DNA from 4 places in the Streptomyces sp. NPDC052101 genome. Region 1 is predicted to be linked to each of the others. Evidence: riboswitches for the same ligand, from Rfam matches in the RefSeq annotation. Region 1 holds a riboswitch; each other region holds the start of a gene.
What was found. Region 1 has a riboswitch for cobalamin ahead of AB0L75_RS25940 (ribonucleoside-diphosphate reductase subunit alpha). Riboswitches for the same ligand answer to the same signal wherever they lie in the genome.
Positions count from the first base shown of each region.

Region 2: another riboswitch for cobalamin. It lies ahead of AB0L75_RS21395 (prenyltransferase/squalene oxidase repeat-containing protein); the one in region 1 lies ahead of AB0L75_RS25940 (ribonucleoside-diphosphate reductase subunit alpha).
Region 3: another riboswitch for cobalamin. It lies ahead of AB0L75_RS40105 ((2Fe-2S) ferredoxin domain-containing protein); the one in region 1 lies ahead of AB0L75_RS25940 (ribonucleoside-diphosphate reductase subunit alpha).
Region 4: another riboswitch for cobalamin. It lies ahead of AB0L75_RS13040 (cobalamin biosynthesis protein); the one in region 1 lies ahead of AB0L75_RS25940 (ribonucleoside-diphosphate reductase subunit alpha).

Region 1 covers NZ_JBFAWH010000015.1:96,226-103,634, forward strand. The annotation lists gene mctP (monocarboxylate uptake permease MctP) at 1-1,318, shown strand, start outside; gene AB0L75_RS25935 (GNAT family N-acetyltransferase) at 1,392-1,898, shown strand; cobalamin riboswitch at 1,934-2,076, shown strand; gene AB0L75_RS25940 (ribonucleoside-diphosphate reductase subunit alpha) at 2,201-4,564, shown strand; gene AB0L75_RS25945 (ribonucleotide-diphosphate reductase subunit beta) at 4,564-5,577, shown strand; gene AB0L75_RS25950 (cytochrome P450) at 5,667-7,037, opposite strand; gene cyc1 (epi-isozizaene synthase) at 7,034-7,409, opposite strand, start outside.
Region 2 covers NZ_JBFAWH010000011.1:234,054-241,462, reverse strand. The annotation lists gene AB0L75_RS21405 (CbiQ family ECF transporter T component) at 1-245, opposite strand, end outside; gene AB0L75_RS21400 (SCO2322 family protein) at 331-960, opposite strand; gene AB0L75_RS21395 (prenyltransferase/squalene oxidase repeat-containing protein) at 957-2,174, opposite strand; cobalamin riboswitch at 2,291-2,464, opposite strand; gene AB0L75_RS21390 (nuclear transport factor 2 family protein) at 2,465-2,914, opposite strand; gene AB0L75_RS21385 (MBL fold metallo-hydrolase) at 3,037-4,062, opposite strand; gene AB0L75_RS21380 (aldehyde dehydrogenase) at 4,175-5,626, shown strand; gene AB0L75_RS21375 (ferredoxin) at 5,630-5,863, shown strand; gene AB0L75_RS21370 (hypothetical protein) at 5,875-7,409, opposite strand, start outside.
Region 3 covers NZ_JBFAWH010000049.1:628-8,036, reverse strand. The annotation lists gene AB0L75_RS40125 (alpha/beta fold hydrolase) at 1-680, shown strand, start outside; gene AB0L75_RS40120 (acyl-CoA dehydrogenase family protein) at 677-1,867, shown strand; gene AB0L75_RS40115 (cation:proton antiporter) at 1,867-3,171, shown strand; gene AB0L75_RS40110 (hypothetical protein) at 3,182-4,879, opposite strand; cobalamin riboswitch at 5,051-5,174, shown strand; gene AB0L75_RS40105 ((2Fe-2S) ferredoxin domain-containing protein) at 5,235-5,633, shown strand; partial or broken gene dnaE (DNA polymerase III subunit alpha) at 5,824-7,409, shown strand, end outside.
Region 4 covers NZ_JBFAWH010000005.1:276,888-284,296, forward strand. The annotation lists gene AB0L75_RS13035 (cobyric acid synthase) at 1-1,244, opposite strand, end outside; gene AB0L75_RS13040 (cobalamin biosynthesis protein) at 1,241-2,203, opposite strand; cobalamin riboswitch at 2,301-2,442, opposite strand; gene AB0L75_RS13045 (hypothetical protein) at 2,599-2,826, opposite strand; gene AB0L75_RS13050 (inorganic phosphate transporter) at 2,858-4,108, opposite strand; gene AB0L75_RS13055 (lysozyme) at 4,263-5,018, opposite strand; gene AB0L75_RS13060 (class II aldolase/adducin family protein) at 5,208-5,870, shown strand; gene AB0L75_RS13065 (alpha/beta fold hydrolase) at 5,985-7,112, shown strand; gene AB0L75_RS13070 (hypothetical protein) at 7,356-7,409, shown strand, end outside.

The DNA.
Region 1 (7,409 bases):
CCGCCTGTGGTCGGTGTCCCACAAGCACGGCTATGTGACGACGTCGGACTTCGTGCGCGGCCGCTTCGGCTCCAAGAGCCTGTCGCTCGCGGTGGCCCTGACCGGCATCCTGGCGACGATGCCGTACATCGCGCTCCAGCTCGTCGGCATCCAGGCGGTGCTGGACGTGATGGGGGTCGGCGGGGACAGCGCCAGCAACTGGTTCGTACGGGACCTGCCGCTGCTCATCGCCTTCGGTGTGCTGGCCGCGTACACCTACTCCTCCGGTCTGCGCGCCCCCGCCCTGATCGCGTTCGTGAAGGACGCGCTGATCTACATCGTCATCGCGGTGGCGATCATCTACATCCCGATCAAGCTGGGCGGGTTCGACGAGATCTTCGCCAAGGCGGGCCACGCCTTCAGCCAGGTCAACCCGGCGACCGGCAAGCCGCGCGGCGCGCTCGTGCCGCCGGAGGCGGGCCAGTGGACGTACGCCACGCTGGCGCTGGGCTCCGCGCTCGCGCTGTTCATGTACCCGCACTCGATCACCGCGACCCTCTCCTCCAAGAGCCGTGACGTGATCCGCCGCAACACCACGATCCTGCCGCTGTACTCCCTGATGCTCGGCCTGCTGGCCCTGCTGGGCTTCATGGCGATCGCGGCCGGCGTGAAGGTCACCAACGGGCAGCTGGCGATTCCCCAGCTGTTCGAGGACATGTTCCCGGACTGGTTCGCGGGCGTGGCGTTCGCGGCGATCGGCATCGGCGCCCTCGTACCGGCGGCGATCATGTCGATCGCGGCGGCGAACCTCTTCACGCGCAACATCTACCGGGACTTCATCAAGCCGGACGCCACGCCGAAGCAGGAGGCCCAGGTCTCCAAGCTGGTCTCGCTGCTGGTGAAGGTCGGCGCCCTGGTCTTCGTCCTCACCATGGACAAGACGGTCGCGATCAACTTCCAGCTGCTGGGCGGCATCTGGATCCTGCAGACCTTCCCGGCCCTGGTCGGCGGCCTGTTCACCCGCTGGTTCCACCGCTGGGCGCTGCTCGCCGGCTGGGCGGTCGGCATGGCGTACGGCACCATCGCCGCGTACGGCGTCGCTTCCCCGACCCAGAAGCACTTCGGCGGCTCGGCGAAGCAGATCCCCGGCATCGGCGAGATCGGCTACATCGGCCTCACCGCGTTCGTGCTGAACGCCGCGGTGACGGTGGTCCTGACCTTCGTCCTGAAGGCCGCGAACGCCCCCGAGGGCATCGACGAGACCAAGCCGGAGGACTACACGGCGGACGTGGGCGACCCTGGAGTCACGACCGAGCTGCCGGTGGGCGCCGGCCACTGAGGTGTCCTGATCACGGGCCGTCGGAGGCTGATCCGGCGGCCCGTTGTCGTGCCTGTCCGGCACACTCGGTGCCATGGACTTCGTGATCAGGCAGGTGACCCCCGACGACTACGAGACCCTGGGCAAGATCACCGCCCAGGCCTACCTCCGGGACGGCCTCCTCGACTTCGGGGAGAGCGACTGGTACCTCGGCAAGCTGAGGGACGTGGCGAAGCGCGCCGCCGACGCGGATGTGCTGGTCGCCGTCGAGGACGGTAGGGCGCTCGGCGGTGTGACCTTCGTGCCGTCGGGCGGTCCCATGGCCGACATCGCCCGCCCCGAAGAGGCCGAGATACGGATGCTGGCCGTCGACCGGGCAGCGCGCGGCCGGGGAGTCGGCGAGGGCCTCGTGCGAGCCTGCGTCGACAGGGCGCGGTCCGTCGACGGCTGCGTACGGATCGTTCTGTCGACCAAGCGCACCATGCACGCGGCCCACCGCATCTACGAACGCCTCGGCTTCGTTCGTACTCCCGGGCGGGACTGGAATCCGCTGCCCGGGCAGCCCGACATCACTCTGCTCACCTATGAGTTGACGCTCTGAGACCAGTGCGACACAACATCTGGGGGTGACACGACAGCCCGGCACTAGATGTATGCTCGTCCTCGCTGTCGCCGCAGGGGAATCCGGTGCGAATCCGGAACTGTCCCGCAACGGTGTACTTGCGTGCATCCGCACGCTCGTGTCAGTCCGAGGACCTGCCGACAGCGCGCACCCGGCCGTCCGGCCGGTGTGCCCTGACGTCCGGGCCTCGTGGAGTGGGCCGGTGGACGCGACGCCGCGTGCGCTCGTGACTGCCCCCTGCCCTCCGCAAGGCCCCCGTGCCGAGCGAGGGAGAGCCCCACGTGACCATCGCGCCAGCAGATCCGGTTTCAGCCAGCGGCCTGGACACCGACGGTCCCGGTGCCGCGTTGCTGCGCACCCTGACCGAGCTGACCGCCGACCTCCCCGACGCCGACCCCGGCCGGGTCGCCGCCGCCGCGCTGCGCGGCCGGTCGGCGCGCGCGGACGAGTCGGAGCTGCGCGAGCTGGCCACGGAGGCCGCCGCCGGGCTCATCTCCGAGGACCCCGCCTACTCGAAGCTGGCCGCCCGGCTGCTGACCACCTCCATCCGCGCCGAGGCCGCCTCGCAGGGCGTGACGTCCTTCACCGAGTCCGTCGCGGTGGGCCACCGCGAGGGCCTGATCGCCGACCGCACCGCGGAGTTCGCGCGGCTGCACGCGGCCCGCCTCGACGCCCTGGTCGACCGGGCGGCCGACGACCGCTTCGGCTACTTCGGCCTGCGCACGCTGCACAGCCGCTACCTCCTGAGGCACCCCTTCACCCGCAAGGTCATCGAGACGCCCCAGCACTTCATGCTGCGGGTCGCGAGCGGCCTGGCCGAGGACGACACCCCTCGCTCCGTCGACGAGGTCGCGGCGCTCTACGGGCTCATGAGCCGCCTCGACTACCTCCCGTCCTCCCCCACGCTCTTCAACTCCGGCACGCGGCACCCGCAGATGTCGTCCTGCTACCTCCTCGACTCCCCGCTGGACGAGCTGGACTCCATCTACGACCGCTACCACCAGGTGGCCCGGCTCTCGAAGCACGCCGGCGGCATCGGTCTGTCGTACTCCCGGATCCGCAGCCGCGGTTCGCTGATCCGCGGCACCAACGGGCACTCCAACGGCATCGTCCCGTTCCTGAAGACCCTGGACGCCTCGGTGGCCGCCGTGAACCAGGGCGGCCGGCGCAAGGGAGCGGCGGCCGTCTACCTGGAGACCTGGCACTCCGACATCGAGGAGTTCCTGGAGCTGCGGGACAACACCGGTGAGGACGCCCGCCGTACGCACAACCTGAACCTCGCGCACTGGATCCCGGACGAGTTCATGCGTCGGGTCAACGCCGACGGGCAGTGGTCGCTCTTCTCCCCCGCCGACGTGCCGGAGCTGGTGGACCTGTGGGGCGAGGAGTTCGACGCCGCCTACCGCAAGGCCGAGGCAGCGGGCCTCGCGAAGAAGACCCTGCCGGCCCGTGAGCTGTACGGCCGGATGATGCGCACCCTCGCACAGACCGGCAACGGCTGGATGACCTTCAAGGACGCCGCCAACCGCACCGCCAACCAGACGGCCCTGCCGGGCCATGTGGTCCACTCCTCCAACCTCTGCACGGAGATCCTGGAGGTCACGGACGACGGGGAGACCGCGGTCTGCAACCTGGGCTCGGTGAACCTCGGTTCCTTCGTGGCCGGCGGGGACATCGACTGGCAACGGCTGGACGAGACCGTCCGCACCGCCGTCACCTTCCTCGACCGCGTCGTGGACATCAACTTCTATCCGACCGAGCAGGCGGGACGGTCCAACGCCAAGTGGCGTCCCGTGGGCCTCGGCGCGATGGGGCTGCAGGACGTCTTCTTCAAGCTGCGTGTGCCCTTCGACTCGCCCGAGGCCAAGGCCCTGTCCACCCGGATCGCCGAGCGGATCATGCTCGCCGCGTACGAGGCCTCCGCCGACCTCGCCGAGCGCAACGGCCCGCTGCCGGCCTGGGAGAAGACCCGTACGGCCCAGGGTGTGCTGCACCCCGACCACTACGGCGTCGAGCTGACCTGGCCCGAGCGGTGGGACGCCCTGCGCAGGCGCATCGCCGGCACGGGCCTGCGCAACTCGCTGCTCCTGGCCATCGCCCCGACGGCCACCATCGCCTCCATCGCGGGCGTGTACGAGTGCATCGAGCCGCAGGTGTCGAACCTGTTCAAGCGCGAGACCCTGTCGGGTGAGTTCCTGCAGGTCAACTCGTACCTGGTGCAGGACCTGAAGGACCTCGGCGTGTGGGACGCGCGCACCCGCGAGGCGCTGCGCGACTCTAACGGCTCGGTGCAGGACTTCGCGTGGATCCCCGAGGAGGTGCGGGCGCTGTACCGCACGGCGTGGGAGATCCCGCAGCGCGGCCTGATCGACATGGCGGCGGCCCGCACCCCGTTCCTGGACCAGGCGCAGTCGCTCAACCTCTTCCTGGAGACGCCGACCATCGGCAAGCTCTCCTCGATGTACGCGTACGCCTGGAAGTCCGGCCTGAAGACGACGTACTACCTGCGCTCCCGCCCGGCGACCCGGATCGCTCGTGCCGCCCAGGCGCAGACTCCCGCCGCCATCCCCGTCCAGCAGGTCGCCGAGCCCGACGCCGTCGCCTGCTCCCTGGAAAACCCCGAGTCCTGCGAGGCCTGCCAGTAATGACTACCCGTAACGCCAATCTGCTCGACCCGGGCTTCGAGCTGACTCTCCGCCCCATGCGCTACCCGGACTTCTACGAGCGCTACCGGGACGCGATCAAGAACACCTGGACCGTGGAGGAGGTCGACCTCCACTCGGACGTCGCCGACCTCGCGAAGCTGACCCCGGCCGAGCAGCACCTGATCGGCCGACTGGTGGCCTTCTTCGCGACGGGCGACTCGATCGTGGCGAACAACCTGGTCCTGACGCTGTACAAGCACATCAACTCCCCCGAGGCGCGGCTGTACCTGAGCCGGCAGCTCTTCGAGGAGGCCGTGCACGTCCAGTTCTATCTGACCCTGCTGGACACCTACCTCCCGGACCCGGACGACCGCGCCGCCGCCTTCGACGCGGTCCAGAACATCCCCTCCATCCGTGAGAAGGCCGAGTTCTGCTTCAAGTGGATCGACTCGGTGGAGAAGCTCGACCGGCTGGAGACGAAGGCCGACCGGCGTCGCTTCCTGCTCAACCTGATCTGCTTCGCCGCGTGCATCGAGGGTCTGTTCTTCTACGGCGCGTTCGCGTACGTCTACTGGTTCCGCAGCCGGGGTCTGCTGCACGGTCTCGCCACCGGCACCAACTGGGTGTTCCGCGATGAGACCATGCACATGTCCTTCGCGTTCGACGTGGTCGACACCGTGCGCAAGGAGGAGCCGGACCTCTTCGACGACGAGCTCCAGCAGCAGGTCGTCGACATGCTGAAGGAGGCCGTCGAGGCCGAGCTGCAGTTCGCGCGCGACCTGTGCGGCGACGGTCTGCCGGGCATGAACACCGAGTCGATGCGGCAGTACCTGGAGTGCGTCGCCGACCAGCGGCTCACCCGTCTCGGCTTCGCCCCGGTGTACGGCTCGGAGAACCCGTTCTCCTTCATGGAGCTGCAGGGCGTTCAGGAGCTGACGAACTTCTTCGAGCGCCGCCCGTCGGCGTACCAGGTCGCGGTCGAGGGCACGGTCGACCTGGACGAGGACTTCTGAGTCGCCTTCCGTACACCGTGCCGTGAACGCCTACCGGCGCGTGTTCCGGGGCCCGCAGGCCTCCTGAGCACGCGCCGGTAACAGGTGGCCTACCAGGGCATCGCCCGCAGCCGCAGGTCGTGGGGGCGCAGTGTGATGCCCACGCGGGTCGTGTCGTTCGACCCGCTGACCTGCTCGAAGCGGTACTTCGCCGAGATCGCGGCGGTGATCAGGCTCAGCTGGGTCATGGAGAAGTGGTCGCTGGGGCACTTGCGGTTTCCGACGCTGAAGGGGCTCATGGCGTACTTCGGTACCTCCTTGGCCCGCTCCGGCAGCCACCGGTCGGGGTCGAAGTCGAGGTGCCGGTCGTAGGAGCGGGTGTCGCGCTGGATCGCGTACGGGCTGTAGACGATGTCCGCCCCAGCCGGAATGCGATAGCCACCGAGTTCGGTGTCGGTCACCGCGCGCCGCGTCAATATCCATACGGCGGGCCTGAGCCGCATGGCCTCGACGACGACATTGTTGGTGTGCCTGAGCGCGCGGACGTGCTCGAATCCGACCGGTCGACCACCCGTCACGGATTCGACCTCGGTCCGTACCTTCTCGGCGTGTTCCGGGTGTTCCGCGAGAACCTGGAGCAGCCACATGATCGTGGACGCCACTGTTTCGCTGCCGGGGGTGAGTATCGCGACGACCTGATCGTGGATCTCCTGTTCCCCGATGGGGTCGCCATTGTCGTCCTTCGCCTCCAGCAATGCCGTCAGCAAATCGTCCGGCTTTTGACCAGATGCCCTCCGCTCGGCGACGATCTCGTCGACCAGTAGATGCAAATCGGCCAGGGACCGGTTGAATTCGCGGTTGGCCGGGAACGGCAGCCGGTACAGCGGCCCGAGCGGGATGACCATCCGGCGGTACATGCCGCGGAAGACGGTGGCGAGGTCGATGCTGAGCCGTTCGGCGCGCTCGTCCATGTAGTCGCCGCGCAGCAGGCAGCGGGCGGCGATACGGACGGCGATACGGAAGGACTCGGAGGTGCAGTCGATGGTCTCGCCGGGCCGCCAGCGCTCGGTCAGCGCATGGGCCTCCTCCTCCATGATCGGCCCGTAGCCGGGGATCGCGTCGAGCCGGAAGGCGGGCTGGATGGTGCGGCGCTGGCGCCGGTGCCGGGGCCCGTTGGCGGTGGCCACGCCTTCCTTGCCGAGCAGCCCTTCCAGGGACTCCCACAGGGGTCCGTCGATCTTGAAGTCGGGGCTGAGCGCGAGTGCGCCGGTGAGCGCGGGTGTGGTGACGGCGTACACCGTCTTGGGGCCGAGCTTGAGGCGTACGACGTCGCCGTGCTCGCGGAGCCGGGACATGAAGGCGAGCGGATCTCGGACCAGCTTCAGGCCGTGGCCCAGACCCGGCACGGCGCCGCCGGCCAGGGGCGGTTCACGCAGTTCGGTGGCCTCGGGGGGCAGGGGCTGCACAGACTCGACGGTCATTTCTCACCAGCCGTTTCGTTGGTGACGTACGGGGGCGTGGACCGGTCGTCCCAGGTGTCGACCATGTAGCGGCCGGACTCGTGGTGGAACCAGTAGACGGAGCTGAACCAGTTGCGCATATTGCCGACGCAGGCGCGCACCGCGGCGCTCAGTTTCTTTCCGCGGACCGTGCCGTCGGCGAGATCGTCGGCGAATCGCAGGGCGTCCTGCTCGGCTTCGAGGAATTCACTGATGCAGTCCTCGACGCGGCGCCTCACTTCGTCCACCGCTTCTTCGAGACTCAGCCCGGAATGAGTGATGAGGCTGATTCCGAGATTATGGACCTCATCGCCCGCTATTTCTTTCGGCAGCGAGCACAGATCGTTGTACCAG
Region 2 (7,409 bases), on a different contig from region 1:
CGGACGAGGAGAACGGCGACGGCGAGCTTGGCGAAGGCGGCGTAGGCGTGCGAGGCGGGGGTGTCGGTGCGGTGCGTCGCCACGACGTACGCGGAGGCGGATATGAGGAGCGCGAGGAGGAGGGGGTTGGTGGTACGGGTGGCGGCGGTGCCGAGGGAGAGGGCCCAGAGCCACCAGGCACCGGGGTGAACGGCACTTCGCAGTGTGCGGTGCTGCAACTCCCCAGGGGCGCGGGCCGTATCGATATGCGGCTCCGCCACGATGGGGGTCCCCCCGGGTTCGAGCGAAGCCGAGAACTTGGGGGAGCGACCAGCCACATCCGGCCCGCAGTCATCCCGAGACATTGCGCCGCCGTTGGAACTGCCACACCGCCGCGCCTCCCAGAAGGACGATCACCCCCGCACCGATCGGCAACCCCAGAGAAGGCCCGCTGTCCGAGCCGCTCTTCCGGCCGGAGGTCACCTGCTCCCCGCACCCCTCCTTCGGATACCCGGAGATCGCGCACAGCAGGGCGTTGGTGTCATAGCGGAGGGGCTTGGCCACGGCTGCCAGGGCGTCGGCGGCCGTCGCGTCGGCCGAGACCCTCGCGCAGGCCGTACGACGCGCCGGCGGCCGCTCGCCGGACGGCGCGTCCGCCGGGGTGCCGAAGTCGAGGACCAGGGCCACCCGCTTCATCCCGGACCTGGCCGGTGTGGCCGCGCAGATCGTGCCGAAGTCCGCCGCCCCGCCCGGCCGGCTCGCGTCCGCCGAGTCCGCGCTCACCGCGAAGCGGAAGCCCTCCACGGCCCCGTCGTCGGGGCGCGCGCTCGACGGGCCCTGCGTGGCGTACGTCCAGTGCCCGCCGTCGCGCTCCCAGAAGGACCAGTAGCGATAGCCGGTGGCCTGTGCCTGGCCCGCCGCCCCGGCCATGAGGACCAGCGCGGCGCACAGGGCGCCCGCGGCGCGGCGGACGGCGGTCACGGCTGCCGCTTCTTCCGGCCGCTGAGCAGGAAGCCGACGCCGATGCCCGCGACGAGGCAGACGCCGACGAACCACCAGACGCCGAACTTCGAGCCGCCGTCGGACTTCTCGGACTTCTTGGTGTCGTGCGCGGCGGACTCCAGGTGCGGGGCCGGGCCCAGCTCGTTGAGGGACCGGATCAGGCTGGTGCCGCCGAAGTCACCCGGCTGCGCGCCGAGCGCGTGCGCGGCGAGGATCAGCTGGGCGTACGCGGCCGGGCCGCTCTGCGCCGCCCACTTCCCGGCGTTCTTCTCCAGCCAGGTGTATGACTGCAGCGCCTGCGCCGACCGCCCGTCAGCGGCGAGCGCGACGACCGTGTCCGCCGTGTTGCCGTAGTCCGGCTGGTCCATGGTGCCGGGCAGCGTGGACGTCAGATGCCCGGTCTTCGCGACGACCGACGCGAGGTGCGCGCCCGCGTTGTCCGCGACCTGTGCCGGGGTGAGGTGCTTGCCGGTGGCACACGCGTTGCCGCCGGGCGCCTTGCCGGTCACCGCGTCGAACCCCTTGCCGAGCGCACCGAGCACGCCCGCCGCCGTGGCGTCCGCGTTGGCGTACAGCTTGCCCTTCTTGTCCGGCTGGTAGGCGAGTCCGCCGCCGCCGGTCTCGCCGCAGGGGATGGACATGGCGGCGAGCAGGTCGTAGGGGGACTTGCCCGCCTTGTGGACGTCCGCCGGGTCCGAACCGGCGGCGGCCAGCGCGCCGATGACGACCGAGGTGGAGTTGGTGTCGCTGGCGCCGCCCGGCGCGTAGCCCCAGCCACCGTCCTTGTTCTGCACGGACTTCAGCCAGGTCACCGCCTTGCCGACGGCGGCGCCGTGCCCGCCGGTGGCCTGCAGGGCCTGGACCGCGGCGCCGGTGCTGTTGCTGTCCACCATGACCTTGCTGTCGCAGGTCTTGGCAGGGTCGGCGCGGAAGGCGGCGAACGCGCCGTTCGCGCACTGCTGTCCGGCGAGCCAGTCCACGGCCTGCACGGCAGGCCGGTAGCCGACGGTCCGTTGGGCGATCAGCGTCAGCGACTGCCGCCACACGCCGTCGTAGGTCGGGTCGGAGGTGCCGTACAGCCCGGACGGGACCGTGACCTTCGGCGACGGGGACGGGCCGGCGGCCGTGGCGGGCGCGGCGGCGGCCAGTACGCCTACGGCGGCGAGAGCCGCGGCACAGCGGCGGACGTTCATGGTCGGCGACTGCCTCTCCTGCGGGGAACCGGCAGCGCACGGGTCAGACCCCGGGCGGCTCGGCTCCGTAGACCTCGACGGTGCCGTGCACGGCGGGCCGCCGACGCACGTGAGCCGGTCAACGTCCCGTGCGGGGCAGTCCGGCTCACCGTCCAGTGGCAGTCGGACGGCTCACGGATGGGGGTACCCCCGGCTCGAGCGAAGCCGAGAGTTGGGGGAGGGCCAGCGCCGGAATTGCACCGGCTTTCCCCCGTACGGGTGTGATGACGACCCCGCCACTTTACGTCAGGCTAGACCTTCGGCGTGTCGCCCCCGAAGGGCAGGCGCAGGGTGCGGGAGGCGATCAGCCACGTGCCGTCGACCCGGCGGAAGGTGTCCTCGTAGTGACCCACCTGGACGGGCGGCCCGGCAGGGACGGGGCCGCCTCCCTGCCAACCGTCGACGCGGTACGTCGCGAAGGACGAGGTGGCGCTCGCCGAGTCCGGGCCGGTGACGGTGACCAGCACATTGGACATCAGACGGCAGGAGAGCCGGTCGGCGGGGCGGGAGCCGAAGTACGCACGCAGCGCCTCCCGGCCCTCGATCCGGCGCCCGTCCCCCGGCGGAGGCCACTCCCAGACGCCGTCCTCGGTGAACAGGTCGGCCACGTCGGCCGGTTCACCGAGGTCGAGGCGGCGGACGAAGTGCAGGATGACGTGTTCGCAGGCGTGCTGGGCGAGAAGCGCTTCGACGAGGTCCATGCGCCTGTTTAACAGGGCCGCCGCACACAAGACGACTCATTAAGACCGCAGGACCACTAGACGGCTGGACCACTGGACGGCTGGACCCCCAGTCCACTGGCCCCCTACACCACTGGACCGCTTCACACCGCCACGTACGCCACCGGCTCGCTCCCCGCCACCGGTTCCGCCCGGCCCTGCTTGACCAGTCGGCGCAGATGGGACTCGGCCTCCGAGACGGCGATGTTCCGGGAGCCGTAGCGGATCTCGTCCCAGGGGCGGTTCCACTCCATGCGCTCGGCGAGCTGCCAGGGCGTGAGCGGCTCGGTGAGCAGCGCGAGCAGACCGGCCAGCCGCTCCTCGTGATGGGCGAGCAACTCCCGCACCCGGCCGGTCGCGTCGGTGAAGGCGTGCTGATGGGCGGGGAGCACCTCGGCGGGTGCGAGCCGGCCGATCCGCTCCAGGGAGTCGAGGTAGTCGCCGAGGGGGTCGGTCACGGTCGCGTCGTCCGGGTCCTCGTACAGGCCGATGTGCGGGGTGATCCGGGGCAGGAGATGATCCCCGCTGAACAGTCGCCCATGCCCCGGCAGCCGGGCCGGGTGCTCCTCCTCCAGGTGCAGGCAGACGTGGCCGGGGGTGTGGCCAGGGGTCCATATCGCGCGCAGCCGGCGGCCGGGCAGGTCGAGGAGTTCGCCGGGGACGATCTCCCGGTCGGGGAGGGCGGGGGCCAGGCCGGGCAGGCCCCGGCCGCGGGCGGTGCGCAGCGGTGCCACATGCTCCTCGGGCGCCCCGGCGGCCGTCAGCTTGGCGGCCATGTACGTGAACCACCGCTCGGGCCGCGTCCCGCGCGTCCGGCGCACGATCGCCGCGTCGGCCGCGTGCAGCGCCACCCAGGCACCGGAGGCCTCGCGCACCTTGGCCGACAGGCCGTGGTGGTCGGGGTGGTGGTGCGTGATGACGACGCCGTACACCTCCTCCGCCGCCGTACCGCAGGCCGCGAGCCCCGCCGCGAGCGTGTCCCACGACGCCGGATCGTCCCACCCGGTGTCGATGAGCACCGGGCCGCGGTCGGTGTCCACGACGTACACCAGCGTGTGCCCGAGGGGGTTGTCCGGGATGGGAACCGCCACGGACCGTACGCCCCCGCCGTGATCGAACGTCTTCCTCATCAGCCCTCCGCCCCACCACCCGCACCCCACGGCCATTGCCCACTATAACTAGAACTGATATCAGTTCTGAAACAGCGTCAGAAACGTGCGGTGCGGTGGGAGGCGGACGGCCATGGCCGAGCTTGTGGAACACGGACAGCTGTTCATCGGCGGGGAGTTGACCGACCCCGTGGGCAAGGACGTCATCGAGGTGGTCTCCCCGCACACCGAGGAGGTCATCGGCCGGGTGCCGCACGCCGCCCGGCAGGACGTGGACCGGGCCGTGGCCGTCGCGCGCCGCGCCTTCGACGAGGGCCCCTGGCCCCGCACGTCCCTGGCGGAGCGCATCGAGGTCGTCACCCGCATCAAGGACGGCATCGCCGCGCGCCACGAGGAGATCGCCCGGGTCATCTCCGCCCAGAACGGCTCCCCGTACTCCTGGAGCGTCCTCGCGCAGGCGCTCGGCGCGATGATGGTGTGGGACGCGGCGATCAGGGTCGCGCGGGACTACACCTACGAGGAGCGCCGGGACGGGGTCCTCGGCCCGATCCTCGTCCGGCGGGAGCCGGTCGGGGTGGTCGCGGCCGTGGTCCCGTGGAACGTCCCCCAGTTCGTCGCCGCCGCCAAGCTCGCGCCGGCGCTGCTGACCGGCTGCACGGTCGTACTGAAGCCGTCCCCGGAGTCCCCCCTGGACGCCTATGTCCTCGGTGAGATCGCGCGGGAGGCCGGCCTCCCGGAGGGTGTCCTCTCCATCCTCCCGGCCGACCGCGAGGTCAGCGAGTACCTGGTCGGACACCCCGGCATCGACAAGATCTCCTTCACCGGCTCGGTCCCGGCCGGCAAGCGGGTGATGGAGGTCGCCGCCCGCCATCTCACTCGGGTGACACTGGAGTTGGGCGGGAAGTCGGCGGCGCTCGTCCTCCCTGACGCGGACGTGCGGGCGGCGGTGGCCGGTATCGTCCCGGCGGCCTGGATGAACAACGGGCAGGCGTGCGTGGCCCAGACCCGCATCCTCGTCCCGCGCGCCCGCTACGACGAGTTCGCCGACGCCTTCGCCGCCGCCGCGAGCGCGCTGCGGGTCGGTGACCCGCTGGACCCGGCGACCCAGGTCGGCCCGCTCGTCGCCCGCCGCCAGCAGCAGCGCAACCTCGACTACATCCGGCTCGGCCAGGAGGAGGGCGCCAAGATCCTCACCGGCGGCGGCCGCCCGGCCGGTCTTGAGTGTGGCTGGTACGTCGAACCGACCCTCTTCGGCGACGTCGACAACAGCATGCGCATCGCCCGCGAGGAGATCTTCGGCCCGGTCATCTGCCTGCTCCCGTACGGCGGTGAGGAGGAAGCGGTGAAGATCGCCAACGACTCGGACTACGGGCTGTCCGGCAGCGTGTGGACGGCCGACGTGGAACACGGCATCGAGGTCGCCCGGCAGGTCCGCACCGGCACCTACTCGGTCAACACCTTCAGCCTGGACATGCTCGGCCCGTTCGGCGGCTACAAGAACTCCGGACTGGGAAGGGAGTTCGGCCCGGAGGGCTACGGCGAGTATCTCGAACACAAGATGATCCACCTCCCGGCGGGGGCCTGACTCATGGGCGACCGCTGGCACGTCGAGGTCGACCGGTCGGTGTGCATCGGCTCGGCCCAGTGCCTCCATCACGCCCCGGACCACTTCCGTCTCGACACCGCCCGCCAGTCCCACCCGGTGGCCCCGGACACCGACGCGAACGAACCGATCCTGCAGGCCGCCGAGAGCTGCCCGGTGGAGGCCATCCTGATCACCCTGCTGGGCAGCGGGGAGGCGGTGTTTCCGCCGGAGGAGTAGCCGCCGGAGCGTCATGGTGACGTCGTTCCCGGCCCGCGCCAGGCCTGCTCCACCTCCTCGAACCGCTCGGCGTGGGCGCCCGGGGGCAGCGCCGCGCGCAGGTAGGGCAGGTCGGAGGGACGGAGCAGGCCGAAGGCCGGGGCGGGGAGCGCGGCGAGGATCTCCGCCGCGTGGTCGGCCAGCCAGCCGGTCAGGCCGAGTTCGGCGGCGAGGCGGAGGAGGTCTATGAGCGCGGAGGGGTGGGTGGTGGCGACCGAGGGGAGGTCGAGGTCTGCGATCAGTACGTCGAACCGAAAGGCCGCGTCCTCGCCGCGCGGGGGGCCGGACCATCGCCAGCCGTGGGTGGAGCGGCTGAGGCGGGTCAGCGCCAGGAGGGCCTGCTCGGCAGTCCCGTCGTACCGGCTCACAAGGTTGCGGACTGCATCGACCGCTCCGGTCAGGCGGGGGCTTCCGCGGTCCAACGCCTGGCAGAGGCAGACCAGGAGAGCGCGGTCCATGGCCTCGGTGAACGACACCCCACGGTCGAGGGTCACTTCCCCCAGGTGGTGAAGGACGAACGCGAGCGCTTCGTCGGGCAGAGCGGGCGCGTCCTGGGCCAGATGGCACAGGACGGCCTCCAGATACGAGCTGCACTCATCCGGCGTCATGGAGCCTACGACGTCCAGGCATTCGCCGTACAGGGCGGGCAGTGCGTCGGCGGCGTACACATCGCGGGTCAGAAGGGCGACGAGGGGGCGCGTCGGCGAGTGGACCCGCTTGCCGAAGTGGACGATCTCCGTGCTGACGCGCGGCCACTGAAGCAGCAGCGGATAGCCGGTGTGCAGCAGAAGCTCGGTATCGAAATCGCAGGTGAACAGAGACTGCCTGATCGTGTTCATCGTGTCCGGCGCGGTGAGCGAGATCCGCTGCTCCAACCTGTCCGACAGGGGCATGCCCGCCTCGGGTGATGACGGCCGCACCACCATCCAGTCGAAACTGTGGTCGGCGAGCGGAGCCCGACGCGTGGTGATCCGCAGATCGAGCTTCTGGTCGTCAGGGCCCCCGGGATCAGCGTGCCGGAAGCGCTCAGGGCGGAAGAACGAGGTCAGCGCCGCCCATGATTCCCTGGACAACTGCCCCTGCCAGCCCAGGGCGTGCCGTCGCCAGACCGCCACCGTGTCGGTCGTCTCGTTCTCGGCGCCCAGGAGTTCCGAGGCGACCACCTCACCGCCCGCCGCCAGCACCGCGAGCAGCAGCAGGTTCACCTCGTACACCGCGTCCCGGTACGCCCGGCGCAGCCGGACCGGGGCGTATCCCGTGGCGGTGGTGCGTTCGGGGTCCCACTCCGCGGCGCGGAACAGTTCGAAGAGCGCGGGGACCAGGACCGTGCGTGCGCGGTCCGTCGGGTCGGTCGCCAGCATGTCCCGGAGGTTCTGCACGAGTTGGGCCCGGTCGGTGAGCGGGGCGAAGGACAGCAGGGCGTACAGCTCGCCGTCGTCCAGGCGTCGTAGCGCCCCCTCGATCAGCCGGGCGGCCAGATGCTCGCCGAAGGTCGCGTGCATGAACT
Region 3 (7,409 bases), on a different contig from region 1:
GAGCGGGCGTGTACCGGCCGTGGGCCGAGCGGCTCCCCGCCGACATCGAACTGGTCGCCGTACGGCTGCCGGGGCGGGAGAACCGGCTGCGGGAGCAGGTCCCGCCCGACTGGCCGTCGCTGGCCCGGGATTTCGGCGCCGCGCTCGAGGACCACATCGCCTCCCCCTACCTGCTGTTCGGGCACAGCATGGGCGCGATGCTGGCCTACGAGACCGTCGTACGGCCCCTCGCCCGGCCGCCCGAGCGGGTCCTGCTCTCCGGCTGCCGGGCCCCGCACGTACCGCGTGCGCTGCCCGCCATCCACGACCTGCCGCCGGAGGGCTTTCGCGCGGAACTCGGCAGACTGGCCGGCACACCCCCCGACGTCCTCGCCGACCCCCGCCTGATGGCCATGCTCGACCCGATGCTCCGCGCGGACATCCGGCTCGCCGAGACCTGGGCCCGCCCCGCACCGGACCCGCTGCCGGTGCCCGTCACCGTGTTCTGGGGCGAGGACGACGATGTCGCCCCGCCCGACGCGGTGGCCGCCTGGCGGACCCTCGCGCCGCACGGTTTCCGCGCCCACCGCATCGACGGCGGCCACTTCTTCCTGCACGAACGTGCCCGGGACCTGCTCGGGCTGCTCGACGACGAGATCACGCTGTGCCTGGCGGAGCGACGAAGGAGCGACGGATCGTGAGGTCTCCCTATTTCGACGACGGCCACGCCGCCTTCCGCGAGGAGGTGCGCGCGTTCCTGGCCGCCGAGGTGATGCCGTACGCCGCCCGCTGGGAGGACCAGGACACCGTCCCCGCCCCCGTCTGGAAACTCCTCGGCGAACGCGGTTACCTGGGACTGCTGTACCCGCGTGCCGTCGGCGGCGGCGAACGCGACCTGTTCACCTCGGTCGTCTTCCTGGAGGAACTCGGCCGTACCGGATTCGGCGGGCTGCGGGCGGCCGTCTCCGTCCATGCCTACATGGCCACGCACTACCTCTCCTGGGTCGGCGGGCCCGACCTGTGCCGGGAGTACCTCGCGCCGGCCGTACGGGGCGAGCGGGTGGCCGCCCTGGCGATCACCGAACCGGGAGCCGGAGCCGACCTGTCGGGCCTCGCCACCACGGCCGTCCGGGACGGCGACCATTTCCTCGTCGACGGCACCAAGTCGATGGTCAGCAACGCCATGACCGCCGACTTCCTCGTCACAGCGGTGCGCACGGCCGACGGCGCGGCCGGGCCCCGGGGCGCGACCGGGCTGTCCCTGCTCGTGGTCGACACAGCCCTGCCCGGCGTCACCCGCACCCCGCAGCGCACCCTCGGCTGGCGTGCGGCCGGCACGGCCACCGTCACCCTCGACGCGGTGCGGGTCCCCGCCGACCGGCTCATCGGCCGGCTCGACAACGGCTTCTACTACCTCATGCGCGGACTGCAGCTGGAACGCCTGGTCGCCGCCACCCTGGCCCTCGGCGGCATGGACCGCTCCCTGGACGAGCTGCACGCGTTCCTGCGCGCCCGCGAAGTCGCCGGCGAGGCACTCGCGCACAAGCAGGCGATTCAGCACCGCGTCGCCGACCTGGCGACCGAACTGGCAGCCGCACGGCAGCTGGTGCACCACACCGCGTGGCTGTACGAGCAGGGCGAACTGCCCGCGGTGGAGTGCTCCATGGCCAAACTGCACACCACCGAGCTGGCCTGCCGGCTCGCCGACACCGCTCTGCAACTGCAGGGTGCGCACGGCTACCTGGAGACCTCCTACGCGGCGCGCGCCCACCGCGACGCCCGCGCCGCCACCATCGCCGCGGGACCCAGCGAGGTGATGCGCGACCTCATCGGCCGGGCGGTGCTGAACCGTCCCGCCGCCCCGGACACCGCTGCGAGGATCATCTGATGGGCAATCAGACAGCGTATTTCTTCCTGGCGTTGGCCCTGGTCCTGGGCGTGGCACGGCTGTGCGCGGCGGGCGCCCGCCGGCTGGGGCAGCCGGCGGTGGTCGGCGAGATCGTCGCCGGTGTCCTGCTCGGCTCCACCGTGCTGTCGCAGACCTGGAGCTGGCGGCACGCCGTCCCGTACGACGAGGTCCAGCCGCTGCTCGGGGCGCTGGCGAACGTCGGCCTGGCTCTGTTCATGTTCGTCATCGGCTACGAGATGGACCCCGCCTTCCTGCGCGGCAGCGGCCGTACGGCCCTGTGCGTGGCGACCGGGTCGGTGCTGCTGCCCCTGGTCGGCGGCTGCCTCGCCGCGCTGCCGTTCGCGGCCGGCCACGCGCCCTCGGGCGCGCCGGGATTCGTGCTGTTCATCGGTGTGGCCCTGTCCGTCACCGCCTTCCCGGTCCTGGCGCGGATCCTCGCCGACCAACGCCTCAACCAGACCTCCGTCGGCAGGATCGCCATGGCCGCCGCCGGCGTGAACGACCTGGTCGCCTGGGCCTGTCTCGCCGTCGTGGCCGCGCTCTTCACCACCACCCAGTCCTGGCACATGGCGTTCGTGCCCGTCTATCTGGCGCTGCTGATCCTGGTGGTCCGCCCGCTGGCCGCCCGGCTGCTGCGCCGGCGCGCGAAGGGGGCGGCGGATCCGGCGGCGGCCGTGGTCGTGGTGTGCGCCGGGCTCATGGCCTCGTGCGCGGCCACCGAATGGCTCGGCATCCACTTCGTCTTCGGGGCGTTCGCCTTCGGCGCGGTCATGCCCCGGGAGAACGCGGGGGAGCGGCTGCGGGTCTCCGTGATGGACGGACTGGAGAAGTCGGCCACACCGATCCTGCTCCCCCTCTACTTCGTGGTCGCGGGCACCAAGGTCGATCTGACCACGTTCCGTGCGGCCCACCTGGGCGGGCTCGCGGTGATGCTGGTGGCCGCCGTCGTGACGAAGATGGCCGGTGCCGGTCTCGGGGCCGCCGCGGCCGGACTGCCCCGGCGGACGGCGGGGACCCTCGCGGTGCTGATGAACACCCGTGGCCTCACCGAGATCGTCATCCTCACCGTCGGCCTCCAACTGCACTTCATCGACCAGGCGTTCTACTCGATCCTGGTGGTGATGGCGGTGCTGACCACCGTCATGACCGGGCCGCTGCTGCACGCCGGCCGGGCCACGGCATGGGACGGTGCGCCCGCGGAGCGCGGGACGGGCCGTGTTCCCGGGCCCGCGGCAGACACCCGGGAGACGGCCCGGCCCGCGCATCAGGAGAAGCGCTCCTGACGGCCGGCTCTCAGGGGACCCGCACGGAGTCGTCCCACACGCTGGTGCGCAGCAGCCCCGCGCGGTGCAGCCGCCGCTCCAGTTCCAGCACCTCCCGCGCCGCCTGCCGCGGACACGGAGCCGCGACCCCGATCAGACCCCAGCGCCCGGCCACCGAGGTGATCGCCCGCGCCCACCCCTCGGGCCCGGGACGCCCGACGCTGTCCTCCAGCCGCTTCAGATCCGTCTCCACCGACGGCCGTACCACCTTCGTCGCCGCGTACACCCCCTGCCGCCTGCCGAGCACGTCCCGGGCCTCGGCGAGGAACGCCCGGACGTACTCGGCGCCGTTCGAGGAGAGGTTCAGATCCTGCATGGCCACCACCGGCCGCCGGCCGAAACGGCCACCCGGACGGGCGATGGCGAAGTCCACGCCGCCCTTGACGAACCCCAGGTCGCGCCCCGCGCCCCGGAACGCGCCGTGCAGCGCCGCCATGCCCTCCTGTACGGCGCGGAACTGGGCGGCCGTGATGTCGAACCGGGCGCAGGTCTCGTCGTCCACGTAGACGCTGCCCTCCCAGACGCTGCCCCGGGTGATCTGCACCGTTCCGCCCTCGGCGGGCTCTCCGGCCACGACGTGGGCCGAGGGCGCCAGGATGAACTCGTAGCCGGGGACGCGGTGGCGCAGGTAGTGGGCGTGCGCCTCCAGGACGTAGTCCTCCTCGGTCGCCATCGCCTGGCGGGCCAGCGCGTCGAGCGCCGCGTCGTCGGCGAGCGGTACCGCGATGCGGATCCTGCTGCCGGTGAGCGCCTCGGCGGGCTTGAAGCAGCCCAGCTCCAGCCCGTACCGCTCGCGCAGCAGCCGGGCGGCCGTGTGCACCCGGCGGCGCAGCAGCGCCTCGTCGGCTCCCGTCCGGGACACCGAGTAGCCCGGCAGCCGGGGCAGCAGCACCCCGAACTCCCGGTGGAACGCGGTCGCTTCGGCCTCCGCGGCGAGGGTGGCCTCCGGGACGTCGTCCGCCCGCGGCGCGGGGACGCCCAGCGCGTCCTCGACCGTCGGGTACAGCGTCGTCTTGCGGTTCCACCGCTCGGCGATCTCCGGCCCGTTGGCGTCCACCCGCAGCTGCTCCAGGCCCGCCGCGCGCTTCAGCCACAGCAGCAGCACTCGCGCCTCGGCGTCGATCGCGAACAGCCGCACCACCGTGTGCGGTGCCGTGCTCAGCTGCCGTACCAGACGCTCCAGCGGTGCGGCCGGCCGGCCCGGGAGCGCGTCGGCTGCCATCGCCAGCAGGGCGTGCGTCAGGTAGTAGTAGCGCAGTTCGGGGACCTCCACGGGAACCGCCTCGGACCCCGCCACCGCCTGCCGCCACGGCTCGCCCCGGCCCACGACCAGGTCGCCCGGTGCGGCCAGATACACCGCCCGTGCCTCGTTGTACGCCGAGAAGTCGTCCGGCGAGCGGCCGAGTGCCAACTGGGCCACATCGGCCTCGAAGCAGCCCTTCAGCGTGGACGCGGTGCCCAGCACGATGGCCGGCACCCGGCCGCACGGCGCTCCGAAGGGCAGCAGCTCCTTGTCGGCCGCCTTCTTCGCGCCGGCCAGATCCGTCCCGAGCAGACGCCGCGAGATCTGCTCCAGTTCCTCGATGGAGAGCAGATCGGGCCCGGTGCAGAAGCCCTCCCACGCCAGGGTCCTGCCACGGTGTACGACGGTCTGTTCCTGGTTCTGCATCCACGGCTCCCGGATCCGGTGCGGAAAGCGACAGGTCGATCACATTCTGTATGCTCCGAGGGCGTGGCCATCCACGTCGGCTGTCATGCGCTCGAGGCCGGCACGAGGGCCGGGTGACGGCCCGGCGGCGGTGATGGAATGATGATCGGCGACATAAGGCGACGGCGGTCCGAGGAAGCCGGTGTGAATCCGGCGCGGTCCCGCCACTGTGACCGGTGAGCGAGTTCCGGCAGGCCACCGCCCCCCTCCGGGGCGGCAAGGCGGGACGAGCGACGACCCGGGAGCCAGGAGACTCACGCGGTCGCCTCCTCGACGGACACCGGGGCGGATCTCCCCGGGAGGAGAGTGACGCGGCGTGCCCAAGAGGCCGAAGGTAAACGGGGTTGTGGCAGGAGACGATGCGGCGCCGTGCCGGGTCGTCGTGTGCCGGGACTGCTGCTGCGGCAGTCCCAAGGTGACCGGGGTGGATCACGCGGCGCAGACCGCGCGACTGCGGGCGGCGGTGCCCGTGCGCATCTCCGCCTGCCTCGACGTGTGCGACCAGGCCAACGTCATCGTCGTACAGCCCTCCGCCGCGGGCCGGGCCGCCGGTGCGCGCCCGGTCTGGCTCGGGCTCGTCAACGACGCGGACGCGACCGAGGACATCATCACCTGGGTCCGCGCCGGCGGCCCGGGCATGGCTCCTGCGCCCGACATCCTCGACCTGTACACCTTCACCCCGCCGCGCCGCCGACTCGGCGAACGCCTGGGGTAGTGCGGGGTCGAAGCACGCCGAGGAGCCGGCCTGGGGCGATCGTTGCTTTCGAGACCGGAAGCCGCCAGCAGCTCTTCGAGCCGGTTCGGCCGTACGGCGCGGCCAAGTCCCGCGTTTCGCTGGGAACTTATGGCTAGTCTCTCCGGTCTACTGTTCCTCGTCGGCCACCTCTCTCCCCGGAGTCCAAGCTGTGCCGAAATCGCCGTTCACGCACCTGCACGTCCACACCCAGTACTCGATGCTGGACGGTGCCGCGCGGCTCAAGGACATGTTCAATGCCTGCAATGAGATGGGCATGACGCATATCGCCATGTCCGACCACGGCAACCTCCATGGGGCGTACGACTTCTTCCACTCGGCGAAGAAAGCGGGGATCACCCCGATCATCGGGATCGAGGCGTATGTCGCTCCCGAGTCGCGGCGGAACAAGCGCAAGGTCCTGTGGGGCCAGCCGCACCAGAAGAAGGACGACGTCTCGGCAAGCGGCTCGTACACCCATTTGACGATGTGGGCCACGAACAAGACGGGTCTGCACAATGTCTTCCGCCTCTCCTCGGACGCCTACGCCGAGGGCTGGCTGACGAAGTGGCCCCGGATGGACAAGGAGTCCATCGCCCAGTGGTCCGAGGGCATCGTCGCCTCCACCGGCTGCCCTTCCGGCGAGGTGCAGACCCGGCTGCGCCTCGGCCAGTTCGACGAGGCCCTGAAGGCGGCCGCCGACTACCAGGACATCTTCGGCAAGGACCGCTTCTTCCTGGAGCTGATGGAGCACGACCTCGACATCGAGCGCCGGGTCCGTGCGGACCTGCTGGAGGTCGGCAGGAAGCTCGGCATCCCGCCGCTCGTGACCAACGACTCGCATTACACGTACGCGCACGAGGCCGGCGCCCACGACGCCCTGCTGTGCATCCAGACCGGCAAGAACCTCTCCGACCCGAACCGCTTCAAGCTGGACGGAGGCGGTTACTACCTGAAGTCCACCGAGGAGATGTACGCCTTGGAGTCTTCGGACTACTGGCAGGAGGGCTGTGACAACACCCGGTCGATCGCCGAGATGGTGGACATCGACGGCATGTTCGAGAAGCGCGACCTCATGCCGAAGTTTGACATCCCGGAGGGATTCACCGAGGTCACCTGGTTCAAGGAGGAGGTGCGCCGTGGCATGGAGCGCCGCTTCCCGGGCGGCATCCCCGAGGACCGCCAGAAGCAGGCCGAGTACGAGATGGACACGATCATCTCGATGGGCTTCCCCGGCTACTTCCTGGTGGTCGCCGACTTCATCATGTGGGCGAAGAACAACGGCATCGCGGTCGGCCCGGGCCGAGGCTCCGCCGCCGGTTCGATCGTCGCGTACGCCATGGGGATCACCGACCTGGACCCGATCCCGCACGGTCTGATCTTCGAGCGGTTCCTCAACCCCGAGCGCATCTCGATGCCCGACGTCGACATCGACTTCGACGAGCGCCGGCGCGTCGAGGTGATCCGGTATGTGACGGAGAAGTACGGCGCGGACAAGGTCGCCATGATCGGCACGTACGGCACGATCAAGGCGAAGAACGCGATCAAGGACTCCGCGCGTGTGCTGGGCTACCCGTACGCGATGGGCGACCGCATCACCAAGGCCATGCCCGCCGACGTCCTCGGCAAGGGCATCCCGCTCTCCGGTATCACCGACTCCAGCCACCCGCGCTACTCGGAGGCGGGCGAGGTCCGGGGGATGTACGAGAACGAGCCGGACGTGAAGAAGGTCATCGACACCGCGCGTGGTGTGGAGGG
Region 4 (7,409 bases), on a different contig from region 1:
TCGTCGTCGGAGATGAACGCGTCCCCTGCCTCTACGGAGGCGACGCCGTGGTGGATCTCGTACCCCTCGACCCGCTCGCCGAGGGCCTTCCCGGCCGGCCGGGTCAGGGTCTTCTCGCGGGCGAACCGCACCCGCACGGGCAGCATCCCGAGCCCGTCGACCGCGCCGGCGCGCGATTCGACCTCGTCCTCGATGTGCTCGCCGAGGATCTGGAAGCCGCCGCAGATGCCGAGGACGGGGCGGCCTTCGGCGGCCCTGCGCACCAGGGCGTCGGTGAGCCCGCGCTCCCGCAGCCACTCCAGCGCGCGCACCGTGCCCCGGGTGCCTGGGATCACCACCAGGTCCGCGTCCGCCAGCTCCTCCGAGCGGTCCACGAACCGCACCACGACGCCCGGTTCGGCGGCCAGCGCGTCCACGTCCGTGAAGTTGGACATCAGCGGGATCGCGCACACGGCGACCCGCAGCACGTCCTCGCCGACCGGGGGCGTCACGGTCGACTCCCGCACGGTGCCGCGCAGCGAGACCCTGAGCCCGTCCTCCTCGTCGATGCCGAGCCCGTGCCGGAACGGCAGGACGCCGTAGGTGCGCCGCCCGGTGAGGCCCTGGAGCATCTCCAACCCGGGCTCCAGCAGGCTCACATCGCCGCGGAACTTGTTCACCAGGAACCCGGCGACCAGCTCCTGGTCCTCGGGCGAGAGCAGGGCGACGGTCCCGAAGAAGGAGGCGAAGACGCCTCCGCGGTCGATGTCCCCCACCACCAGCACGGGCAGCCGCGCGTTCCGCGCGATCCCCATGTTCACGATGTCGGTCCGGCGCAGATTGATCTCGGCCGGGCTGCCCGCACCCTCACAGATCACCGCGTCATACGTGCCCCGCAACTCGGCCAGGCAGTCCAGCACCGTGCCGAGCAGCTTCTGCTGCCGCCCGCCGTGATAGCCGCGCGCGCTCAGCTCGCCCACCGGCCTGCCCATCAGCACGACCTGGCTGCTCTGCTCGCCGCCCGGCTTGAGCAGCACCGGGTTCATCAGCGCGGTCGGCTCGATCCGGCAGGCCTGGGCCTGCATGGCCTGGGCCCGTCCGATCTCCGCGCCCTGGCGGGTCACGAAGGAGTTGAGCGACATGTTCTGCGCCTTGAACGGCGCGACCTTCACTCCCTGGCGCACCAGCCACCGGCAGATCCCTGCCGTCACGACGCTCTTGCCTGCGTCGGAGGTGGTGCCTGCGACGAGGAGTCCCCCGTTCACTTCCCACGTCCCTTCAGACCTTTGACGCTCTTGACCATCAGGCGCGCGGCGACCGTGGTGCCGAGCGCGAGCAGACCGACGCGGCGGGAGAGCCGTACGGCGCGGTCGACGTCGGTGGGCCGAACGGCGCGTCCGGCCTCCCCGTTGAGCACCGGGCGGTGCTCGACCCGGCTGCCGTACGACAACGTGCCGCCCAGGCGTACCCCCAGCGCGCCCGCGAACGACGCTTCGACGGGGCCGGCGTTGGGGCTCGGGTGCCGGTGGGCGTCGGCCCGCCAGGCGCGCAGGGCACCGCGCGGGTCGGGTCCGGCCGCGGCGGCGAGTACGGCGGTCAGCCGGGCCCCCGGCCAGCCGGCCAGGTCGTCGAGCCGGGCCGAGGCCCAGCCGTAACGCCGGTACCGGGGCGACTTGTGACCCACCATCGCGTCCAGTGTGTTGACCGCCCGGAAGCCGAGCAGTCCGGGCACTCCGGCCACCGCGCCCCACACCAGCGCGCCCACCACGGCGTCGGAGGTGTTCTCGGCGACCGACTCGACCACGGCGCGGGCGATCCCGTCGGCGTCCAGCGCCTGCGGGTCCCGGCCGCACAGATGCGGCAGCCGCGCCCGCGCCGCCTCGACGTCCCCGCGTTCCAGGGCGCCTGCGATGGTGCGGGCCTCGCGGGCGAGCGACGTACCGCCGACGACAGTCCAGGTGGCGGCGGCGGTCAGTGCGACGGAGGCGGCGGGGCAGGGGCGTACGGCGCGTATGGCGGCCGTGCCGAGTGCGACGGCGCCGCCGGCGCACACCACGGTGTGCAGGGCGCCCCAGCCGCGGTGGTCGTGCCACAACGCGCGGTCCACGGCAGCGGCCGCACGACCGAACGCGGCGACCGGATGCCCGCGGCGCGGATCGCCGAGGAGCAGGTCGCCGAGAAGGCCGGCGGCGGCGCCGTACGCGTAAGTGCGATCGGCACCCATCGGTTCAGCCGGCCGTGGGAACAGGAGCAGGCCTGGCAGGGGTCCTTCGGCAGCCGAGCATGGCGATCTGGGTCCTCACTCAGGGTGTCCGCGCCCTGGTTCGACGAGATTCGGCGGTGAGAGTTCCTGGCTTCCGGGGTTCTTCCCCGGTGACAGTGGCGGGACCGCGCCGGATTCGCACCGGCTTCCTCTCCTGCCGCCGTACATGGCGTGGGCAGTCCACCACGCGCCCGGAACGGCCGTCAACTTGCCGTTGACCTGCACGGGGAGAGTGTGCCGATCCCCACATCGCGGGGCGCCCGAGGCTCTTGAGCACGGCGAAGGCTCCCCTCCGTGATGCCTGGAGGGGAGCCTTCGGGACGCTTGGTCCGCAGGGGGTGATGCGTGGCGGGCCGTCAGGCCTTGGCGACGATCAGGTAGATGCCGTACGCCACCGCCGCCGCGCACGCGGCGAAGCAGACGTAGGCGCCGGTGACGGCGAGGTTGGCGGAGCCGCCCTGCGCGGCGGCCTTCTCGCGTCGTGCCAGACCGTTGACGCCGAGGGTGAACAGGGCCACCAGGGCCACGGTGAACACGAGGCTGACGCCGAAGACGGAGCCGAGGGCCGCCCAGTCGATCTTCATGATGCTTCCTTCGGTAACCGGGTGGCCGGGGTCAGACGGTGGCGGCCGGCGGGGCGGCCTGGGGCGCGGGCTCGGCGGCGGCCGGGGAGGCGATCGTGGCCGTCAGGCCCTCGCTGATCGTGCCCGCCGGGGGCGGGGTCACGGCGGCGATGGCGGTGGTCACCACGCCGGCCGGCTCCGTGGGCTCGGCGACGACGTTGGTGTGGTCGACGACCTCACGGCGGGAGTACTTCCAGATCGCGGCGCTCGCGGCGACCAGGAAGACGGCGACGGCGGCGGTGCCCCAGTCGCCCAGGTCCGTGACGGACTCGGCGCCCGCGCCGACCAGTGCGGCGGCCGGCAGGGTGAGCACCCAGGCGACGGCCATACGGGTCGCGGTGGACCAGCGGACCACCCCGCCCTTGCGGCCGAGGCCCGCACCCATCACCGAGCCGGAGACGACATGCGTGGTGGAGAGGGAGAAGCCCAGGTGGGAGGAGGCCAGGATGGCGGTGGCGGCGCTGGTCTGGGCGGCGAAGCCCTGGCGCGGCTCCAGCTCGGTCAGGCCCGTGCCCATGGTGCGGATGATGCGCCAGCCGCCGATGTAGGTGCCGAGCGCGATGGCCAGACCGGCGGAGAGGATGACCCAGACCGGCGGGTTGGAGCCGGGGGAGATGGCACCGCCCGCGATCAGCGCGAGGGTGATGATGCCCATCGTCTTCTGGGCGTCGTTGGTGCCGTGGGCGAGGGAGACCAGGCCGGCGGAGGCGATCTGGCCGGCGCGGTAGCCCTTGCGGGTGGCCTCGCCCTCGGCCTTGCCGCCGATGCCGTAGGAGAAGCGGGTGGCCAGCATCGACGCGGCGCCCGCCACGACCGGCGCGGCGACGGCCGGGAGCAGCACCTTGGTGACCAGGACGTCACCGTGCACGGCACCGAGGCCGGCGGAGGCGACGGTGGCGCCGATCAGACCGCCCATCAGGGCGTGCGAGGAGCTGGAGGGCAGGCCCACCAGCCAGGTCACGAGGTTCCAGAGGATCGCGCCGACCAGGGCGGCGAAGATGACCTCGGGACGTATGCCGTGCTCGTCGACGAGACCTTTGGAGATCGTGTTGGCGACCTCCACGGAGAGGAAAGCTCCCACAAGGTTGAGGGCGGCCGACATGGCCACCGCGACCTTGGGCTTGAGTGCACCGGTCGAGATGGTCGTGGCCATCGCGTTGGCGGTGTCGTGGAAACCGTTCGTGAAATCAAACGCGAGTGCGGTTACCACCACAATCGCGAGGATCAGCGAGAAGTTTTCCATTTACCCAGGCAATCGTTCGAGGTCATTGGCTGTTGGACCGTAGGCAACCTGGATGAACGGAAGGTGAACTGAGGCGGGCGTGGGGGTGTCTGAGGGGAGGGGTTGATGTTCCGTTTCCCTCCGGTTCGGCACCGGCGCCCCAGGTGCCCCTTGGCTATCGGCTACGCGCGAAGACCCGCAGCCGGCTCGCGGACCCGTTGAAGAGATCCTGGTCACCCGGCAGCCGGCCGCGGGACTTGTGCTGCCAGAAGGTCCAGTACTGCCAGCCGCCCGGCAGCGTCCCCGGCCGCTTGGTGCTGTGGCGGGCGATCCACAGCGGGTTGCTCTTCGAGAACGCGTGGCTGTTGCCGGTGCACAGCTTCCACCACTGGGTCGTCGTGTAGATGACCGGGCGGCGGCCGGTCTTCCGCTTGACCTCGTCGCTGAAGGACCGGACCCAGCGGACCATCCGCTTCTTGCTCATCCCGTAGCATTTGTGCTTCTTGTTGTACGGGTTGTACTCGATGTCGAGCGCGGGCGGCAGCGTCCAGCCGTCCGCCCGCCAGCCGCCGCCGTGCCGCACGAAGTACGCGGCCTGCTTGGCGCCGGAGGACTTGTCCGGCAGCGCGAAGTGGTAGGCGCCCCGGACCAGGCCCACCTTCCGGGCACCGTTGTACTGCTGCGCGAAATAGGGGTTGCGGTAGCTCGTCGACTCGGTCGCCTTGACGTAGACGAACCGCGCGCCCTTGGACCGGGCGGCCGGCCAGCCGACGCGCTTCTGGTGCGACGAGACGTCGTGGCCGCGGGGCTTGCCCGTGGCCGGCGCCGGAGTTCCGGCCGCCGCGGTGCCGGTGCTCGCGAGGGCGAGCGCCGCCGTGGCCGCCACGAGGACACCGGCGCGGCGACGGGGACGAGTGCGTACACGGGCCATGTGTCTCCCCGGGTCGGCGGACGGAGGATCGTCCGGCGGGCAAGGGGGTCCATTGAAGGCCTGAAGATCATCGAATCGACGCCCATTTGCGGCGATTCACCCCTACTTCCGCCCATTCGGGGGTACGCACTTCCGGCCGGAAGCTCCCGTCCGCCCCCTGTCCGAGAACACGGCTGGCAGGATCACGGCATGGCTGAACAGCGACGGGAAGCGGAACCGGAACGCATCTGGGCGGAACTGGTCGCCACGGCACGGCGGACCGTAACCGACGGACTGGTGGTCGGCACCTCGGGCAATGTCTCGGCACGCGCCGGGGACCTCGTGCTGGTCACCCCGTCGGGCGTACCGTACGACCGGCTCGGCCCGGACGACATCACCGGCGTCGACCTCACCGGACGCCAGGTGCTCGGCACGCTGGTGCCGACCAGCGAACTGCCCATGCACCTCGCCGTCTACCGCACCACCGACGCCCGCGCGATCGTCCACACCCACGCCGTGCACGCGACGGCGGTCTCCACGCTCGTGCCCGAGCTGCCGCTGGTCCACTACATGGCCGCCGCCCTCGGCGGCCCCGTCCGCGTCGCCCCCTACGCCACCTACGGCACCGACGAACTCGCCGAGCACATGCTCCGCGCCCTGACCGACCGCTCCGGCTGCCTGCTGCAGAACCACGGCACCATCACCTACGGCGCCACCCTCGACCAGGCCTACGACCGCACCGCCCAGCTGGAGTGGATGTGCCGCCTGTGGCTGACGGCGTCCTCCATACCGGGCGTGCCCCCGTCCCTGCTGACGGAGGCACAGCTGAAGGAGGTGGGGGACCGCCTGAAGGGGTACGGCCAGCGGACGTGACCACCGCTTCCCGCCTCCCGCTCACCGTGACCCGCCGCGATGGCGCCCAGCCACGACGCGGACCGTCCCGCCGCTCCGCTGGCCGGTGACGGCAACCCCCACGACACTGGAGCCGTGGGCACCGTAAAAGCGACCGCCACCGCAGCCACCGCGGTCCTCGCCGCAGGGATCGCATCCGTCGCCGCCGGCCGGTTCGCCAGCGACGCCGCGCTGAAGGCACCCGCCGGCCGTCCCCTGCCCACCGAACCCCGCCTCACCGTGCACGGCACGGCCGCCGGCCGGATCACGCTCACCCGCGATCTGGCCTCGCTGCGCCCCGGCACCTACGGCCTCGCCGGCGACGGCTCCCACGCGATCGTCGGCCCCGTCCTGGAGGCGGCCCGGCACGCGGCCGACACCGTCGTACGCCGCCTGGAGCGCGTCACACACGGCACCCTCGCCCCCGGGGACGCGGTGTGGCTCACCCCGAACCTCCACATCGGCAATCCGGCCGCCGCCCTCGGCCTCGACCACGCCGACATCGACGTGCCCGGCGAACTCGGCGAACTGCCCGCCTGGTTCGTGCCCGGGGCCCGGGACACCTGGGTGATCGCCGTGCACGGCCTCGGCACCACCCGGGAACAGGCCATGAACCTCATGGCCCCGCTGCACGCCCGCAGGGTGCCGGTCCTCGCGCTCGCCTACCGCGGCGACCTCGGCGCCCCGCGCCCGCACGACGGACTGAACCACCTCGGCGAGACCGAGTGGCGCGACCTGGACGCGGCGATCCGCTACGCCGTCCGCTACGGCGCCCGCCGGGTCGTCCTGCTCGGCTGGTCCACCGGCGCCACCATGGCCCTGCGCGCCGCCGAGCGCTCCCCGGTGCGCGAGCGCATCACCGGGCTGGTCCTCGACTCCCCGGTGCTCAGCTGGGAGGCCACGCTGCGCGCCCTCGCCCGGGCCCGCCACACCCCGCAGCCGCTGCTGCCGCTCGCCGTACGGGCCGCGCAGGGCCGGGCCGGCCTGCACGCCGACGGGGTCGCCGAGATCACCGACCCCGCCCGGCTCACCGTGCCGACGCTGATCTTCCACGGCCCCGACGACCAGGTGGCCCCCTGGGAGTTCTCCCGCCGCCTCGCCCGCCGCCGCGCCGATCTGGTCACCCTGCACACCGTGCCGCAGGCCCCGCACGCGGCGATGTGGAACGCCGATCCGAAGGAGTACGAGGAACGGCTGCGCCGCTTCCTGACCCCGCTGGTGTGACGGCTTCCTGGTCCCGCTGGTGCGGCGGCGTCCCGATCCCGCTGGTCCGGCGGTCGCCCGGCTCCGCCGACGCGGCCGCGGGCGGCCTCGGACCGCGCCGGTGCCGGACATTCCGTTTAAGGTCGTACGACTGGCCTGATCATGTCTCCTCGCCCCGCGCCGACCCCCGTGCCTTGGCCAGCCCCGTCGCCCGCCGTGACATTCCGTTTGGGTTTTCGGACCGTCAACCGGAAGACTGCACCCGTGACGTCCCGTATCCCGCGCGACTCCAGGCTCCGAATCGTCCGACCGCGACCC